4 regions of the Hydrogenophaga sp. GW101-3F08 genome follow, and region 1 is predicted to be linked to each of the others. Evidence: predicted binding sites of a transcription regulator. Region 1 holds the regulator's gene; each other region holds the start of a gene.

Region 1 (4,595 bases):
CATCGCAAGGAGATGCTGCCGGCGACGAGGTGATGGTTTCTCTGTACGCTTCTCGCCAGAAAATTTACCCGCGCTCGGTCGCTGGTCTGTTTTCCAAATGGCGGTGGATTGCGGTCTGGATCACGCAGATCGTGTTTTACGGCTTGCCCTGGCTGGAGTGGAATGCGCGTCAAGCGGTGCTCTTCGATCTCGAAGCGCGCCGCTTTTACATTTTCGGCCTGGTGCTCTACCCGCAGGACTTCATCTACCTCACGGGGCTGTTGGTCATTTCGGCGCTGGCACTGTTCCTGTTCACGGCCGTGGCAGGGCGCCTGTGGTGCGGCTACGCCTGTCCACAGACGGTCTACACAGAGATATTCCTGTGGATCGAGAAAAAGGTCGAAGGTGACCGGTCCGCGCGCATGCGGCTCGACCAGTCACCCCTGTCGGCCGCCAAGTTCAGCAAGAAGTGGATCAAGCATGCGCTCTGGATCTTGTTTGCCCTTTGGACCGGCTTCACGTTCGTGGGCTACTTCACGCCGATTCGTGAGCTGACCTCGCTGTCCCTGGCGGCGTCCCTCGGCCCTTGGCAAACCTTCTGGATCTTCTTCTACGGGTTTGCCACCTATGGCAATGCCGGCTTCATGCGCGAACAGGTCTGCAAGTACATGTGCCCCTATGCGCGCTTCCAGAGCGCGATGTTCGACAAGGACACGATGATCGTCACTTACGACGAGAAACGTGGTGAGCCGCGTGGACCGCGTTCCAAGAAGGCGGACCCGAAAGCCCTGGGCCTGGGTGCGTGTGTGGATTGCACCTTGTGTGTGCAGGTCTGTCCCACCGGGATCGACATTCGAAAAGGCCTGCAATACGAGTGCATCGGTTGCGGGGCTTGCATCGATGTCTGCGATGAGGTGATGGACAAGGTGGGCTATCCACGTGGCCTCATCAAATACTCCACGCAAAATGGCATGGCGCAAGGGTGGAGCACCCGGCAGATGATCCGCCGCGCGATGCGCCCACGGGTCCTGGTGTATTCCGGCATTCTGCTGACCATCACCCTCGCCGTGATGATCAGCCTCTTCTTGCGCACCCCCCTCAAGGTCGACGTCATTCGTGATCGCGGCGTGCTGGCTCGCATGGTGGAGCAGGGGCGCATCGAAAACGTGTTCAGGCTGCAGGTCATGAACGCGACCGAAAGCACGCAGCGCTACGTGATCAGCGTGTCGGGGTTGCAGGGCATCACCATCGCGTCGGAAGCCGAGATTGAAGTGTTGCCCACGGAAGTCCGGTCTGCGGTGCTGCGGGTGCAGGTGCCACCCGATACGGCACCCAGCGGGTCCCACCCGATCCACTTCGAGATCCGGTCCACAGGGGATGAGGCATCCCAGGTAACCGAAAAAGCAGCCTTTCTTATCCCGCGCTGAAATGCGGACGTCGCCCATCCACCGACCACTCTGGAGTCTTCAATGAATACCGCAACCCTCAAAAATCCGGACCCTAAGCCTTCTGTCTCCTGGTGGCGCGTTCCCCACATGTGGCTGGTGGTGGGGGGACCATTGCTGGTGGTGGTCGCGAGCATCATCACCGCCGTCATTGCGGTGAAGGGCGCCGATCCCGTGCTCGACAAGGAAGACTACGAGCGCAACCTCCAGGTCGCGCGGTCGCTGCAAGGGCAGGCCCGCATTGACGCGCTGATCCAGCTGCAGCCCGCCCACCAGGCGCGCAATCACGCGGCCTCACCGGTGGTTCCAACCGACGAATAGGTGTGTGATGATCAAAGCTTCGTGAGGCGCATCACGACAACCTCCGAGTCAGCGACAGAACCCAAGGAGACAAAACAATGTGGGCTCAGCGATGGATGTGGATTGCATGGCCGGCTTTTCTGGTGGCCGCCGTACTGGAGATGATCGTGTTTGCCATGGTCGATCCCAGTGATCTGCACTGGTTCGGGCAACCGCTGGAGATGTCCAGGCAGGCCGTCTATACGATGGCCTTCTTTGTTTTCTGGCTGGTGACCATGGTGTCGAGCTCACTCACAGCGCTCTTGTCCATGTCCCCGTTCGAGGTCAACCGTTGTCCCGTTCCGTTGGAGGAGCGACCTCGCGACTGTGCCAAGAACGGTTCGTGTTCCTGAAGCAGTTTGTTGCTCAAAAATCAAGCCCCGCCCGAGCAGTCTCGGCGGGGCTTGGTTTTTGGGGTATGCCGGATGCGGGCCAGAAGCCGCTGCCTGAGTTCAGCGACAGGACTGTGGGTTGACGATCTGTTTGAGCGCGTCGGTGTTCTTGATGTGAACGTAGCGTTGCTTGACCTCGATCGTGCCTTCCTCGACGAACTTCGAGAACGTGCGGCTCACCGTCTCAAGCTTCATGCCGAGGTAGCTCCCGATTTCTTCCCGGGTCATGCGAAGAATCAGCTCCGACTGCGAGAAGCCTCGGGCATGCAGGCGCTGTACCAGATTGAGCAGGAAGGCGGCCAGCCGCTCTTCCGCCCTCATGCTGCCCAACAACAACATGACGCTGTGATCGCGCACGATCTCACGGCTCATGATCTTGTGCACATGGTGCTGCAGGGTTGTGAACTCTCTCGACAGCTGCTCGACATCGTCAAACGGCATGACGCAGACCTCGGCGTCCTCCAGCGCAATCGCATCGCAGGAATGGTGGTCACTGACGATGCCGTCCAGACCAATGATTTCGCCTGTCATCTGGAAGCCCGTGACCTGGTCCCGGCCGTCAGCCGTGGTCACACAGGTCTTGAAGAAACCTGAACGAACCGCATACAACGAGGTGAATTTGTCACCGGTGTTGAACAGCGCCGCTCCGCGCTTGATCCTGCGTCGCGAAGAAATCACGCTGTCGAGCTTGTCCATCTCTTCGGAATTCAATCCCATGGGTAAGCACAACTCGCGCAGGTTGCAGCTTGAACAGGCGACTTTGATGCTATGAACGTCCATATTTTTCCCGGAATTGCAGCCCGAGCTTACCCCATGGTTCCGCAGCCTGTCGAGCGAGCATCGGTTTCCAGAGACGGGAACTCAGGGTCAACCCGAGTATGACGGGTGGGCTTGATCAAGATCAAGGGGCTCGCCCTGTGCATGATGCACAGTAAAGCTGAAGAACTGGAGAATTGTTTGTGAGTCATGCCATTTCCAACGAATTGCTCAAGCGATTCGACGTCCCCGGACCGCGTTACACCTCTTATCCGACCGCTGATCGTTTCGTTGAAGCCTTCACCGAGCAGGACTATGTCCAGGCGCTGGAGCAACGCCGGGCCGGGTCGATGGCGTTGCCCCTGTCTCTCTACGTGCACATCCCGTTCTGCGAGTCGGTTTGTTACTACTGCGCCTGCAACAAGGTCATCACCAAGCACCATGAGCGCGCCGCCGAGTATCTGCGCTACCTGTCGCGTGAAGTCGATCTTCAGGTCCAGCATTTCGGTCAGGGGCACAGTGTTTCACAGTTGCACCTCGGTGGCGGCACACCCACTTTCCTCTCGGACGCCGAACTCGAAGACCTCATGGCCATGATCCGGCGAAACTTCACACTGGTGCCAGGCGGCGAATACTCGATCGAGGTCGATCCCCGAACCGTCACCGACCAGCGCCTGCAGACCCTGGCCAGACTGGGTTTCAACCGCCTGAGCTTTGGCGTGCAGGACTTTGACCCCGCTGTGCAAAAGGCGGTCCACCGCGTACAGCCGGCCGAGCAGGTGTTCGCGCTGGTGGACACGGCGCGCAAGATCGGGTTTGAGTCGGTCAATGTCGATCTGATTTACGGCCTGCCTCTGCAGACGCCCGAGTCGTTCTCCCGCACGCTGGCGCAAGTCAATGCCCTGCGCCCGGATCGCATTGCGCTCTACGCCTATGCGCATCTGCCCTCGCGTTTCAAGCCTCAGCGACGCATCATCTCTGCGGAGCTTCCCAGCGGCGGTGACAAGCTGTCCATGCTGTCGGCCTCGCTCGATGCGCTGATGGGCGCTGGATACGTTTATGTTGGCATGGATCACTTTGCCTTGCCGACCGATGCGCTGGCCGTGGCCAAGCGGCAGGGGCGCTTGCACCGAAACTTCCAGGGTTACAGCACCCAGCCAGACTGTGACCTGATCGCGCTGGGTGTTTCGGCCATCGGTCGCATTGGTGCCACCTACAGCCAAAACGCCAAGACGCTGGAGGAGTATTACGACGCGCTCGATCAGGGGCGACTGCCGATCGTGCGCGGGTTGGCCTTGACCCGCGATGATCTGCTGCGCCGGTCGGTGATCATGTCCATCATGTGCCAGGGGCAGCTCCAGTACGAGTCGATCGAACTTGGACACCTGATCGATTTCAAGACGTACTTCGCGCGCGAACTGGAGGCGCTGGCCGGGTTGGCCGAACATGGGCTGGTCACCATCGACGACAGTGGTGTGCAGGTGACGGCCACGGGCTGGTTCTTGGTGCGGGCCATTGCCATGGTGTTCGACAAGAACCTGCAGGTGGACCAGGACCGGGCACGTTTCTCCAAGATCATCTGATCGCTTGTTCGACTCGAAGCCCGAAGCACCCTGGGCTGCCGACTGCGCTACAGTGCCCTCATGCAGACTTCAATGGCGATCACGGCCCTTTTCATGGGGCT
Region 2 (4,595 bases), on a different contig from region 1:
CACCGCCTCCGCGGCGGCGAAGCGGTAGTAGTTGGCAAAACCCTGGTAACTGCCCAGCAGCAGGTGCCCCAGGGTGAATAGCCCGAACGAGCCCTGCCAGAGGCCCAGCCCGGCCAGTGCGCTGCCCACCACCCCCAGGCTGGCGCCGATCAGGAAACCCGAGCGGCGGCCCCAGCGGCGCATCAGCAGGGCCGCGGGCAGCGAAGCGATGGCCGTGCCGACCACCATCGCCGCCACCGGCAGCGTGGCGAGGCTTTTGTCGGGCGCCAGCAGGGCGCCCAGGATGGCGGCCAGGCTCATCGACAGCACGATGGCCGAGAGCATCAGGGCCTGGCTGCTGGCCAGCAGAAGCACGTTGCGGCGACCTGCAAACATGGTGGGCTTTCGTGGGATTCAGAAGACCAGGACCTGGTCGGCCTCGGTGGTCCAGTCGGCGAGCTGCGCGAGGGTGGAGCGCTGCGCGCCCTCCACCAGTTCCGCCGCGCCCAGGCCCCGCGCGTCCATGCAGGTGCCGCACAGCGCCACCTCGCCCTTGCGCAAGACCTTGCCCAGCATGAGCTGCAGGTTGTAGTAGCCCTCGGGCACCTTCTGGCCCGCCTTGGCGCAGCCCACGGCATCGGCCATGAGGAACACCCGCACCTGCACGCCTTCCTTGGCGGTCATGGCACCGGCCAGCCGCAGGCCGTTGTAGGCGCGCTCGTTGCCATAGGGCGCGTCGTTGAGGATGAAAAGCACCGAACGCATGGAGGGTTCCTGAAGAGGGGGTCACCCGGCCGACGGCAGCACCAGTGGCAGACCCGCGGCCTGCCACTCGCTCACGCCGTCGGACACCTTGCGCGCGCGGTAGCCGCGCGCGAGCAGCAGCGCCACGGCTTCGTCCGACAGCAGGCAGAACGGCCCGCGGCAGTAGGCGACGATCTCCTTGTCGCGCGGCAGCGCGGCCAGCCGCTTTTCGATCTCGGCCAGCGGCATGGAGCGCGCATACGGCAGGTGGGCCGCATCGAACTCGTCCTGCGGCCGCACGTCGATCACCACCACCTCGCCGCGCTGCGCCTGCGCCATCAGCGCCTGGCGGTCCACCGAGGCGAGCTGGTCCGGCTGCGCCACCATCTGGTTCAGTGCCATGCGCAGCTCCAGCAGGTGTTCTTCGGCCACCTCGCGCAGTTTCACGCCCAGGCCCGCCACGTCCGGCCCGCTCAGGCGGTAGTGGATGAACTTGCCCTCGCGCCGGCTGGTGACCAGGCGCGCATCGCGCAACGCCTTCAGGTGGGCGCTGGCGAGCTTGATGTCGATCGACAGCTCGGCCGCGAGCACGTCCACCGACTTTTCGCCCTGCGCCAGCATCTCCAGCAGCTCCAGCCGCTTGGGGCTGCCCAGGGCCTTGCCGATGCGGGCCACCTGCTCGTACAGCAGGTCTTTGAGTTTGCGCTTGTTCATTGGAAACATTCTATTGATTATTGGATTGTTGGGTGAAAAGCACCCGACCAACGGTCACGCCGTCGTTCTCGGCCTGCGCCGGGCTGGGGGCTGGCGGTCCTGCGGTGGGCGGACATCCGGGGCACGCCGTTGGTCTGAATTTGATGCATGTCAAATGAATCTTTTGCCGGCGGCGTCTAAAATAGATTCATCAAAAATGCATCTTTAAGCGTGTGATCGGCCTTGTCTGGCACCCATGCCGATCACCGCAGCGCCTGGCGGCGGGATGCCAACCGGTGCTTTCCGTCCCACTCCGTCCCTTCCTTCTTCACGAGGTTCCCATGAGCAACACTCAGACTCTCCAGAACGTTCACCTCTTCGACGCCCGCGGGGTGGCCAAGCGCTTTCGCCACGCCGCCATCTTCGGCGCGCTGAAAAGCCTGCAGCCGGGGGAAACCATGCGCTTCGTCAACGACCACGATCCCATCCCCCTGCTGGCGCAGATCCGCCAGACCTTCGGGGACGCCGTGTCCCTGGAATACCTGCGTCGGGAACCGGGCGAAGTGGTGCTCGACTTCTGCGTCATTGGTTGAATGCCGGGTGTGCCGCCCGGCGCGCAGGAGCCTTCCATGACACCCACCCCTTTTCCCTACGACGGCCCGGACGCCCTGCTCGAACCGATCGCCAAGGCGCTGCGACGTGTCGTGGACCCGGAGGTTTCCATCAACGTGGTGGACCTGGGCCTGATCTACCGGGTGAGCGTGGCCGACAACAAGGTGCATGCCCGGGTGACCATGACCTCGGCCGCCTGCCCGGTGACCGACCTGATCATCGAAGAGATCGAAAACGAGCTGGACCGGGACCTGCCGCCCGAGATGCTGATCCAGGTGGAGCTGGTCTGGGAGCCGCCCTGGAGCGAGGAACGCCTGAGCGAGCGCGCACGGCGCTTCATGGACCGCTGATGGCCGAGCGCGCCTCACGCATCGCCCGCCCGCCGCCGCGCCGTGGCCGGCTGGCGCCGCTGCTGCTGGCCCTCGTGGCCATGGCCCTGCTGGGCGGCATCGCCGGGGGGCTGTTGCGGGCCGGCGTGCAACTGCCCGAGCTGTTGCAGTCCCACGCATGGCTGGGGCGCGCCGCGCTGTCGCACGCGGCCCTGATGATCTGCGGCTTCCTGGGCACGGTCATCGGCATCGAGCGGGCCGTGGCCGTCAAGGCCGCGGGGGCCTGGCTGGCGCCGCTGGCCTCCGGCCTGGGCGGGCTGTGCCTGCTGCTCGGGTTCGGTGGTGTGGCCGCGGTCCTGATCGTGGTGGCCGCGGCCGTCTTCGTGGCCGTCAACCTGGTGATCGTCCGCCGCCAGCGCGCGGCCCATACGGTGCTGCTGTTGGCCGCCGCGCTGGCTTGGCTCGCGGGCGGCCTGGTGTTCCTGTTCCGGCCGGGTGACGTGGCCAGCCTGCCCTGGTGGTTCGGTTTTCTGGTGATGACGATCGCCGCCGAGCGGCTGGAAATGACCCGGCTGATGCGGGCGCGCCCCGGCGCCCGGTTCTCGCTGCTCCTGGTGCTGGCCGCCGTGGTCGGGGGCGCCGGCTGGTCGATGTTCGCGCCCATGGCCGGGGGCGTGCTCTACGGCGTGGCGCTGTTCCTGCTGGCCGTCTGGCTGGGGGTGTTCGACATCGCCCGCCGCACCATCCACGCCGACGGCCTGACGCGCTACATGGCCGTGTGCCTGTTGGGCGGTTATGCCTGGCTCGCCATCGCGGGCCTCGCCTGGGCTGGGGCCGCGCTGGGCCTGCCGCTGCGCGACGCCGCGCTGCACGCCCTGGGGCTGGGCTTCATCGTCAGCATGATGATGGGGCACGCGCCGGTGATCCTGCCGGCCATCGCGCGGGTCAAGCTGCAGTTCGGCGGGCTGTTCTACCTGCCGCTGGCGGCCCTGCACCTGTCGCTGCTGGTGCGCCTCGGGCCGGGGCTCGCGGACCTGGGCCTGCGCGCCAGCGGCGCTTTGTTCAACGCCGTGGCCATGGGCCTGTTTGCCGCCACGGTGGCGGGCGCGGTGCTGGTCTGGCGCCTGAAACACGGGCCGGCGCCGTAGGCGCGGGGTCTACGCCGACGCTTCTTCCAGCTGGCCGCGCAGGGCCTGCACCTGCTGGCGCAGGGCGGTGTTCTCGGCCTGCAGCTGCGCCACCTGTTGGCGCAAGGCCGTCAGTTCGTCGGTGGGCGGCTGGGCCTCCTGCGGCTGCGCGCTTGCATCCGCATCCGTGTCCTGCGGCTTGCGCCGCGACTCGCGCACCCGCTTGGCCGCCAGCTTGAGCTCGTCCTTGCCGGCCAGCGCGGCGGCCTTCTGCTCTTCGGCCGGCAGGCTGGCCACAGCCGCCGCCGCGTTGAGCGAGATCGTGCCGGACTTCAGGGCCGCGACCAGCTCGGGCTCGGCCTGCTTCTGGATCTTTTCGATCATCACCACCTGGCTGCTGCTGAGCCGCGCCGCCTTGGCGATGTCTTCGCGGCTGTGCAGGGGCTTGGATTCGAGCGCGGGCGCGGTGGCGGCCGGGCTGTCCGTTGGCCTGGCCGGCTCAGTCTGATCGGATGCCTCGGGCAGTGCGTCCGCCGACGGCGCGGCCAGCGCCCGCGAGCGCCGTTCGGCAATGATCTCGCGCTTGCGCAGCGCCAGCACGCCGCGCTGGAAGTCCGACACGCTGCGCCGGCCCAGGTGCTGGTCGATCATCCACAGGTGCACATCCTCCATGGACTGGAAGCGCGGGTTCTGCACCGTCTGGAAGGGCAGGCCGTGTTGCTGGCAGATGCCGTAGCGGTTGTGCCCGTCCACCAGCACGTCGCCCCAGAGCACCAGCGCATCGCGGCAGCCCTCGGCCAGCAGGCTGCGCTCCAGCGCCTCGTGTTCCTCCGGGGTCAGGGGGTCGATATAGGCTTTGAGGTCCGGGTTGACGGTGATGTTCATGGGGTCGGGGTTCGGGGCGTGGCTTGGGGGCGCGAATTGTAGATGGGCGGCCAACGCAGGGCCTCGCGCCGGCGTCAGGGGTCGGCGAACAGTTCGACGATCAGCTGGCGCAGCCACACGCTGTCCGGGTCGCGGTTGTACTTGGCGTGCCAGAACAGGTTGATGGCGATCTCGGGCAGCTTCACCGGGTGCGGGGAGATCACCAGCTTGAACGGCTCCTGGCAGC
Region 3 (4,595 bases), on a different contig from region 1:
GCCGCCGGGCCGCCCCAAGGCGGGGTAGCCCCCTCGGGGGGCAGCGACCCGCTTCCAGCGGCGGAGCGTGGGGGCAGGGACACCTCTCACCCGGCCATGACGGTGAACCTCGACGCCTGCATCCAGTGCACGCGCTGCATCCGCGCCTGCCGCGAGACGCAGGGCAATGACGTGCTGGGGTTGGCTTTCCGGGGCGGCCACGCGCAGATCGTGTTCGACCAGAACGACCCCATGGGTGCGAGCACCTGCGTGGCCTGCGGTGAATGTGTGCAGGCCTGTCCCACGGGGGCCATCGCCCCCGCCAACGGCGCCTACGCCAAAGCCTCGCAGCAGCGGGTGGATTCGGTCTGCCCCTTCTGCGGCGTCGGCTGCCAGATGACCTACCACGTGAGCAACGGCAAGATCGAACACGTGGAGGGCAAGGCGGGCCCGGCCAACGAAGGACGGCTCTGCGTGAAAGGGCGCTTCGGCTTTGACTACGCGCACAGCCCCGAGCGCCTCACGCGCCCGCTGATCCGCCGCGCCGACGCGCCCAAGGACCCGGCCAGCGTGATGCAGCGCGACTGGCGCGAACTGTTCCGCGAAGCCACCTGGGACGAGGCGCTGGACGCCGCCGCCACCGGCCTGCGCCGGGCCATGGCCAGCACTCCCGCACGTGGCCGTCTGGGGCCGGTGGCGGGTTTCGGTTCGGCCAAGGGCACGAACGAAGAGGCCTACCTGTTCCAGAAGCTGATCCGCAGCGCGTTTGGCACGCACAACGTGGACCACTGCACCCGCCTGTGCCACGCCTCCAGCGTGGCCGCGCTGATGGAAGGCCTGGGCTCGGCGGTGGTCACCAACCCGCTGCGCGACGTGGTGCACGCCGACCTGGTGCTCATCATCGGCGCCAACCCGGCGCAGAACCACCCGGTGGGCGCGACCTGGATCAAGAACGCGATCAGGCAACGCGGCATGAAGCTGGTGCTGATCGACCCGCGCCGCACCGAGCTGGCGCGCCAGGCCTGGAAACACCTGGGCTTCAAGGCGGGCACCGACGTGGCCCTGCTCAACGCGCTGCTGCACACCATCATCTTCGAGGGGCTGGCCAACACCGCCTATATTGAGCAGCACACGCTGGACTTCGCGCTGCTCAAGGCCCATGTGGCCGACTTCAGCCCCGAAGCCATGGCCCCGGTCTGCGGCATCGATGCGGCCACGCTGCGCGAGGTGGCGCGCGCCTACGCCACGGCCCAGAGCGCCATGATCCTCTGGGGCATGGGCATCAGCCAGCACACCCACGGCACCGACAACGCGCGCTGCCTGATCGCGCTCTCGCTCATCACCGGCCAGATCGGCCGCCCGGGCACCGGCCTGCACCCCCTGCGCGGGCAGAACAACGTGCAGGGCGCGAGCGACGCCGGCCTGATCCCCATGGTGCTGCCCGACTACCACCGCGTCTCCGAACCCGCCGCGCGCGAGAAAGCCGAGCGGCTCTGGGGCGTGCCCGCCGGCACGCTGGGCAGCGAGCCCGGCCTGACCGTGGTGGAAATCGTCAACGCGGCTTATGACGGCCAGATCCGCGCCATGCTGATCCAGGGCGAAAACCCCGCCATGAGCGACCCCGACGCCCACCACGCCCGCGAGGCCCTGGCGCGGCTGGACCACCTGGTGGTGCAGGACATCTTCCTGACCGAGACCGCCAGCCTGGCCGACGTGGTGCTGCCCGCCACCGCCTGGCCCGAGAAGACCGGCAGCGTGACCAACACCGACCGCTGCGTGCAGCTCGGCCGCAAGGCCGTGCCAGCGCCCGGCGAGGCACGGGCCGACGCCTGGATCACCGAGCAGCTCGCGCGCCGCCTCGGCCTGGGCTGGGCCTACGACGTCGCGCCCGACGGCACGGCCAGCGTGGACGCGGACCACGGCATCGGCGCCGTGTTCGAGGAAATGCGCGCGCTCATGCCCAGCATCGCCGGGCTGTCGTGGGCGCGGTTGCAGCGCGAAGGAGCCGTCACCTACCCGGTGGACAACGAGAGCGACCCCGGTCACCCGGTGGTGTTCACCGACCATTTCCCCACGCCCACCGGCCGCGCCACCCTGGTGCCATCCGCGCTCACGCCGCCGGCCGAGACGCCCGACGCCGATTACCCGCTGGTGCTCATCACCGGGCGCCAGCTCGAACACTGGCACACCGGCAGCATGACGCGGCGCAGCCAGGTGCTGGACGCGGTGGAGCCCGGCCCGGTGGTCAGCCTGCACCCCGAGACCGCGGCGCGGCTCGGCCTGGTGGCGGGCGAGGCGGCGCAGGTGCGTTCGCGGCGCGGCAGTGTGGCGCTGGCGGTGCGGTTCGACGCCGGCATGCCGCGCGACACCGCTTTCATCCCGTTCGCCTACGCCGAAGCCGCGGCCAACCTGCTGACCAACCCCGCGCTCGATCCGGTGGGCAAGATCGCCGAACTCAAGTACTGCGCGGTGGACGTACAGCCGATGAAGACAAACTGATACGGCATGAACGCGGCGTCCATCTTGACGCGTCTCAAGCGCAGCGCCGTGCCAGACCGCTAAGATGGGTTTCGCGGACGTTGCGGCAAACCCGTGGCGTTCTTTCTGCAACAACTTCCCCCATCAGGAGGCATGCCATGTTCAAGAAAATCCTCGTTCCCACCGACGGTTCCCAGCAGGCGGCCCACGCCTCGACCATCGCCGCGCGGCTCGCCAAGAGCCAGGGCGCCCAGGTCGTGGGTGTGTATGTGCTCGACCCGTTTCCCTACATCGGCATTGGCGACGCGTCCGCGGTCGGCCTGCAGGCCTACCTGACCGAGGCCAAGTCGGCCGCCGGCCAGGCGCTGGACGCGCTGGGCAAGGTCTGCGCCGACGAAGGCGTGCCTTTCGTGGGCGACACCATCGAGCGCAACGTGGTGTACGAAGGCATCCTGGAAACCGCCGAGGCGGAAGGCTGCGACCTCGTGGTGATGGGCTCGCACGGCCGCCAGGGCATCAAGGCGCTGATCCTGGGCAGCGTGGCGCAGAAGGTGCTCACGCACGCCAAGGTGCCGGTGCTGATCGCCAAGTCCTGAGAACGTCCTGGCGACCTGAGGGCGTCACCGTCTGAACTTGCCGGTGGCGTCCACGATGGACAGGTCGGCGAAGTCCAGCCCGGTGTGGTTGGTGGGGCTGTAGCTGACCGACAGACCCCCCAGGTTGAAGTTGCGGATGCCTTCGAGCGCGTCGCGCAGTGCCACCGGCGTCGGGTTGGGGCCCGCGCGCCGCAGGCCTTCCACCAGCACCTTGGCCGCGGCAAAGCCTTCCATCATGGCGGGCGACACCCCGTCCAGCCCCTTGGCCTTGGCCAGGTCCAGCGCTTCCTTGATCAAGGGAAACGCCACCGAGCGCTCGTTGGGAAACACCTGGGTCACGATCACGCCGCGCGCGTGTTCGCCCAGCAGCTTGATGAAACCTTCCGAGGCGTTGTTGGAGAGCGTGACGATCTGCGCGCGCGAACCCGCAGCGCGGATCGCTTTCACCGCGTTGGCCGTGTTGCCGGCCGAGCCGATGATCATGACCGCCTGGGCGTTGCTCTGGTGCACCTTGGGGGCCAGCTCGGCGAAGTCGGGTTTGTCGCGGGGAAACTTGTCCTGCAGCACCGGTTGGATGCCCGCTTTGGCGAAACCGGCGAGTGCGCCCTTGGCCGAATCGGCGCCGAAGGAGTCGTCGGTTTCCAGCACGGCGATGCGTGCGATGCCGATGCTGGCCAGGTGCTCGATGGCCTTGGCCGCCTCGCGCTGGTAGGTGGCGCGCACGTTGAACAACCAGGGGTGGACCGGATCGTGCAGCGCCATGGCGCCGGTGCTCGGGCCCACCAGCGGCACCTTGAGCTCGCTCAGCAGCGGCAGCAGGGCCTGTGCGTGGGGTGTGCCGCGGTTCAGGAACAGGGCCAGCACGTTTTGCCGGGTGACCAGCTCGCGCGCGGCCTCCACCGTGACTTTCGGGTCGAACTTGTCGTCCACCGAAATCAGCTCGATCTTCTGTCCGTTGACACCACCGCGCGCGTTCACCGCGTCCAGGTACAGCTTGGCGCCCTCGGTGTTCTCTTTCACGCCAGCGGCCACCGAGCCGGTGAAGCCCGAAGGCTGGCCGATGCGCAACTGGGCCCAGGCGGGTGCGCTCAGGGCGAGCAGGGCGGCGAGGCCCCAGAGGGTCAGCGCGCGGCGCGTGCCCGAGGTGGTCGTTTGCATGGGTTTGTCTCCGGTTGTATCTGTCGCATGGGGGAGTCTGGTGAGTTCGCCCGGGTGCCGCATTGTGGATATTACCTACGCGACCGTGACCCCCGTCACCCCTCCGTAGAATGTTTGCCTCCCCCACTGGAGCCCCCCCGCATGTCCGACGCCTTCCTGCCCGCCGAACTCTTGTCGGCCGATACGCCTGTTTCTCCAGCCGTCGCCGGGGAGGCGGGCCGCACGGCCGAGGGCGGCACCGGGCTGATCCGCATCCGCGGCGCGCGCCAGCACAACCTGAAGAACATCGACCTCGACATCCGCACCGGTGAACTCACGGTGGTCACCGGGCCCAGCGGCTCGGGCAAGTCCAGCCTGGTGTTCGACACCCTGTTCGCCGAGGGC
Region 4 (4,595 bases), on a different contig from region 1:
TCGTTGTGGTGGGCCGTGATCTGTGCGGCCGACAAGACGGCGTTGTCCACAGTGGAGTGGGCATCCGACACGAGCGTGACCGGATAACCCAGGGCGAGCGCCCTGCGGGTCGTGGTGTCCACACAGAATTCGCTCTGAAAACCGCAGATCACCAGCTTCGTCACCCCGTGTGCCTGCAGGAGGGCCTGCAGATCTGTGTTGTGAAACGAGTCCGTTGCCCGCTTGCGGAGGCGGATGTCGGTGGATTGGACATCCAGCCCGGCGGCAAGGCCCCAGCCCTCCGTTCCGTACTCCAGCGGGCTGCCCGGCGCTTCGTGCTGGATCACAACGACCGGTGCGCCAGCTTCGCGCGTCTTTCTGGCGACAACGTTGATGCGATCAATGACGCGTCTGGACTCAAAGGCCGCGTGCTCGCCGGAACACAGGGCGTGCTGAACATCGATGATGAGAAGAGCGGTGGTCATGGTATGTCTTGATGCCTGATTGGCTGTTTTCCGGCCGCGGGCTGAACCCCGTGCACGAAGGCAGCCGCGAATCGCACTATAAGCCGGCGGGCGGCGCAGGCCTGCACCTATTGGGCGCGCTTCTTGTTGTGAACCAGCTTCCCGCTGCCCCATTGAAGAGACCGCTGAACCGCCCCTACAAATCAGGCATCCCCGGAATATGCTTCAGCTGCACAACCTTGCGCACGCCGGCGCCCGGGGGCATGGGTTCGAGCAGATCGGCCAGCGTCACGCCGTCGAGTTCCGCGAGGTAGCGGTCCATCGCCTTTTGCAGCGTGCCCTTGAGTCGGCAATAGCCTTCGAGCCGGCAGGTGTTGTGCTCGGCGCTGAAGCATTCGACCAGGGTGAAGTCGGTCTCGGTCTGGCGGACCACGTCGCCCAGCACGATCAGGTGCGCCGGCTTGAGCAGGCGCAGGCCGCCGCCCCGCCCGCGCGTGGTCTCCAGCAGGCCCAGGCCGGAGAGCGTCATCACGATCTTGGTGAGGTGGCTGCGCGAAATGCCGTGCGCCCCGGCGATCTCGCTGATGGTGGCGGGCTTCTCGCGCTGCGTGCAGGCCGCGCAATACATCAGCACGCGCAGGCTGTAGTCGGTCCAGTGGGTCAGTCGCATGCGGTGATCTCCCGGGGCCGGTGGGTCATCGTTCTTTCGGATACCCCGTGTTGTTCTATGGAAATATTCACTTCATATGAATTTTATCTTCTAATACATGCAGTCACAATGCATATTTCAGGAAACCCCATGAACCACACCACCACCGAAGCCCGCCCCACCCAAGCCGCCGCTGCCGACCGCGCGCAGCAGGCCATCGGCCAGATCGCCGTTGACCTGCCGGGCTCCACCGCGGTCTTTCGCCGCCTCAAGCTCGACTTCTGCTGCGGCGGCCAGATTCCGCTGCAACAGGCCTGCGCCAGCAAGGGCCTGCCGCTGGACGCGGTGCTCGACGAGCTCTCGCAGCTGGAGCGCCCGAACACCCTGCCCGTCACCGAATCGCCCGAGGCGATGGTCGACCACCTCCTGCTGCGCTACCACGCGGTGCACCGCGAGCAGCTGCCCGAGCTGATCCGCATGGCGCGCCGCGTGGAAGCGGTGCACTGCAACAACCCCGACGTGCCCGCCGGCCTGGCCGAGCACCTGGAGATCATGGAGGCCGAGTTGCTGGACCACATGGAGAAGGAAGAACAGATCCTGTTCCCTCTGCTCAAAAGCGGTGGCCGCTCGCTGGCGGCCGGGCCGATCAACGTGATGCGCGGCGAGCACACCAGCCACGGCGTGCAACTGGACCGGCTGATGGCGCTGACGAACGACGCCACGCCGCCGATGGGCGCCTGCAACACCTGGCGCGCCCTGTACACGGGCATCGCGCAGTTCTCCGACGACCTGATCAACCACATCCACACGGAAAACAACCTGCTGTTCCCGCAATTCGAAGAAGCGGAACAGCAACAACCCGCCACCGGCTGCGGCTCGGCCTGCGGCTGCGCTTGAGGCCAGACCCACTTGCGCCAAATCAAGCCATGAGCCCATTGACCCAGGTCAACGCCCGCACAGCGGGCGGTTGCTAAGGTCGCGCCCGCTTGGCACCGGCCTGTCCGCGCTGCCCTTTTCACGACGCAACTCCCCCATGGCCATCGACCGCACGCACGAAAATTCCAACACCCTGGACCTGGTCTGCCCGGCCGGCAGCCTGCCCGCGCTCAAGGCCGCGGTGGACCATGGGGCGAACTGCGTCTACCTGGGCCTGCGCGACGCCACCAACGCGCGCAACTTCGCCGGCCTGAACTTCGACGACGCGGCCATCGCCAGCGGCGTGGCCTACGCGCATGCGCGTGGCTGCCAGGTGTTCATGGCGCTCAACACCTACCCGCAGGCCGCGCAGCCGGAGCGCTGGCGCGAGGCGATGGACAAGGCTGTGAACCTGGGCGTGGACGCGGTGATCCTGGCCGACCCGGGCCTGATGCGCTACGCCACGCAGCGCCACCCGACGTTGCGGCTGCACCTCTCGGTGCAGGGCTCGGCCACCAACCACGAGGCGATCAACCTCTACCACCGCGAGTTCGGCATTTCGCGCGCCGTGTTGCCGCGCGTGCTCTCGCTCGACCAGGTGCGCCAGGTGGTGCAGAAGACCCCGGTGGAGATCGAGGTGTTCGGCTTCGGCAGCCTGTGCGTGATGGTCGAAGGGCGCTGCGCGCTCTCGTCCTACGTAACTGGAGAGTCGCCCAACACGCACGGCGTGTGTTCGCCGGCCAAGGCGGTGCGCTGGCAGGAAACGCCAAAGGGGCTGGAGTCGCGGCTCAACGGTGTGCTGATCGACCGCTACGCCAGCGGTGAAAGCGCGGGCTACCCCACGCTGTGCAAGGGCCGCTTCGACGTGGAAGACGACACGAGCTACTACGCGATCGAAGAGCCGACCAGCCTCAACACGCTCTCGCTGTTGCCGCAGCTGGCGCAGATGGGCGTGCGCGCGATCAAGATCGAAGGCCGCCAGCGCAGCCCGTCCTACGTGGCCCAGGTCACGAAGGTCTGGCGCGAGGCCATCGACAGCTGCCAGGCCCAGCCCCAGCACTACACGCCCAAAAGCGCCTGGATGGCCTCGCTCGACCAAGTCGCGGAAGGTCAGCAGCACACCTTGGGTGCCTACCACCGGCCGTGGAAATGATGGCTCCCCCCTGCGCCGCTTCGCGGCTTCCCCCCAGGGGGACCACGCCCTTGGACCGGCGGAGCCGGATCTTCGGCGTGTGCTTGGCAAGGCACGCGCCCCGGAGGCTTGGCATTCACTCCCTCGCCCCTCTGGGGAGAGGGTTGGGGTGAGGGGCCGCCGCACACACTGGAACAACTGAAGTGAAACTATCCCTCGGACCCCTGCTGTACCACTGGCCGCGCCAGACCGTGTTCGACTTCTACGAAGCCATGGCCGCGACCGCGGTGGACATCGTCTACCTCGGCGAGGTCACCTGCTCGCGCCGCCACGAGCTGCGCCTGTCGGACTGGCTGGACGTGGCCGAGCTGATGCGCGCTTCGGGCAAGACCGCGGTGCTCTCCACCCAGGTGCTGCTCGAATCGGGCTCGGACGTGAGCGCGATGCAGAAGATCGCGGCGAACACCGACTTCGGCATCGAGGCCAACGACATGGGCGCGGTGAGCGCGCTGACCGGCCAGCGCGGCTTCGTCGCCGGCCCGCACCTCAACGTCTACAACGGCCCCACGCTGCAATGGATGGCGTCGCTGGGCGCATCGCGCTGGGTCGCGCCGTTGGAGATGCCGCGCAAAGACCTGGCCCTGCTGCAGCAGCAGCGCCCGGCCGGCCTGCAGACCGAGGTGTTCGTGCACGGCCGCCTGCCATTGGCGTTTTCGGCCCGCTGCTTCACGGCGCGCCACCGCAACCTGCCCAAGGACGACTGCCGCTTCAGCTGCATCGATCACCCCGACGGCCTGATGCTCAAGACGCGCGAGAACGCCGAGTTCCTGGTGCTCAACGGCATCCAGACCCAGTCGGCGCGGGTGCACAGCCTGATCGACGCCTGGGACGATCTGACGGCGCTGGGTGTGGACGTGGCGCGCATCAGCCCGCAGTCGTTGCACACGGCGGAGGTGATCGCGCTGTACGACGCGGTGCGCCGCGAAACGCTGAACGGCCCGGCGGCGCGCGCCGCGCTGCTCGGCCTGCTGCCCGACCGCGACTGCAACGGCTACTGGCACGGCCAGCCCGGGCAGGAGCGCGTCGAACCCGCCCTGGCCTGAACACCCCCACCGCCCATGACCAACACCCTTGCCAACGCCCAGCGCCACACCGTCCCGCCGCCGCTCGCCGCGCTGCTCTCGCGCCTGCCCGCCTACCCCGGCTCGCTGCTGCTGGTCACCGGGCTCAACCTGGTGCTGGCGCGGCAGCTGCCCGCCGACGTGGTCGAGCGCCTGCAGGGCCAGCGCATCCGCATCCACGTGCGGGACGCCGGCCTGAAGTTCGACTTTGCCTGGCGGGGCACAATGTTTCGCGCCAGCGCGCCGCAGCCCGCCACCGAGCTCACCCTGAGCGCCAACGCGCACGACTTCCTGCGCCTGGCGCAGCGGCTGGACGACCCCGACACCCTGTTCTT

The links. The regulator FNR, encoded in region 1, switches genes on or off when oxygen is low (the NO sensors DNR and NnrR bind a similar motif). The targets are predictions, from matches to a motif close to TTGATNNNNATCAA.
Region 2: a site for FNR is predicted at 1,578-1,591, ahead of AC07YZ_RS18235 (DUF2249 domain-containing protein). Genes of this name have one in related genera too.
Region 3: a site for FNR is predicted at 2,503-2,516, ahead of AC07YZ_RS17365 (universal stress protein). Genes of this name have one in related genera too.
Region 4: a site for FNR is predicted at 2,028-2,041, ahead of ubiU (ubiquinone anaerobic biosynthesis protein UbiU). Genes of this name have one in related genera too.

The regions. Positions count from the first base shown of each region.
Region 1 is NZ_JBWKZP010000002.1:800,427-805,021, forward strand. Features, by position in the region: gene ccoG (cytochrome c oxidase accessory protein CcoG) at 1-1,406, shown strand, start outside; gene AC07YZ_RS09380 (nitrogen fixation protein FixH) at 1,449-1,745, shown strand; gene AC07YZ_RS09385 (hypothetical protein) at 1,823-2,116, shown strand; gene fnr (fumarate/nitrate reduction transcriptional regulator Fnr) at 2,216-2,935, opposite strand; gene hemN (oxygen-independent coproporphyrinogen III oxidase) at 3,115-4,494, shown strand; gene AC07YZ_RS09400 (sulfite exporter TauE/SafE family protein) at 4,567-4,595, shown strand, end outside.
Region 2 is NZ_JBWKZP010000007.1:224,940-229,534, forward strand. Features, by position in the region: gene AC07YZ_RS18220 (MFS transporter) at 1-375, opposite strand, end outside; gene AC07YZ_RS18225 (DsrE/DsrF/TusD sulfur relay family protein) at 394-744, opposite strand; gene AC07YZ_RS18230 (ArsR/SmtB family transcription factor) at 766-1,437, opposite strand; gene AC07YZ_RS18235 (DUF2249 domain-containing protein) at 1,758-2,009, shown strand; gene AC07YZ_RS18240 (metal-sulfur cluster assembly factor) at 2,046-2,378, shown strand; gene AC07YZ_RS18245 (DUF8744 domain-containing protein) at 2,378-3,505, shown strand; gene AC07YZ_RS18250 (ParB N-terminal domain-containing protein) at 3,515-4,369, opposite strand; gene AC07YZ_RS18255 (LysR family transcriptional regulator) at 4,444-4,595, opposite strand, start outside.
Region 3 is NZ_JBWKZP010000007.1:20,253-24,847, forward strand. Features, by position in the region: gene fdhF (formate dehydrogenase subunit alpha) at 1-2,478, shown strand, start outside; gene AC07YZ_RS17365 (universal stress protein) at 2,616-3,053, shown strand; gene AC07YZ_RS17370 (ABC transporter substrate-binding protein) at 3,078-4,211, opposite strand.
Region 4 is NZ_JBWKZP010000016.1:10,268-14,862, reverse strand. Features, by position in the region: gene AC07YZ_RS24910 (cysteine hydrolase family protein) at 1-464, opposite strand, end outside; gene AC07YZ_RS24905 (Rrf2 family transcriptional regulator) at 640-1,113, opposite strand; gene ytfE (iron-sulfur cluster repair protein YtfE) at 1,243-1,989, shown strand; gene ubiU (ubiquinone anaerobic biosynthesis protein UbiU) at 2,126-3,160, shown strand; gene ubiV (ubiquinone anaerobic biosynthesis protein UbiV) at 3,343-4,242, shown strand; gene ubiT (ubiquinone anaerobic biosynthesis accessory factor UbiT) at 4,258-4,595, shown strand, end outside.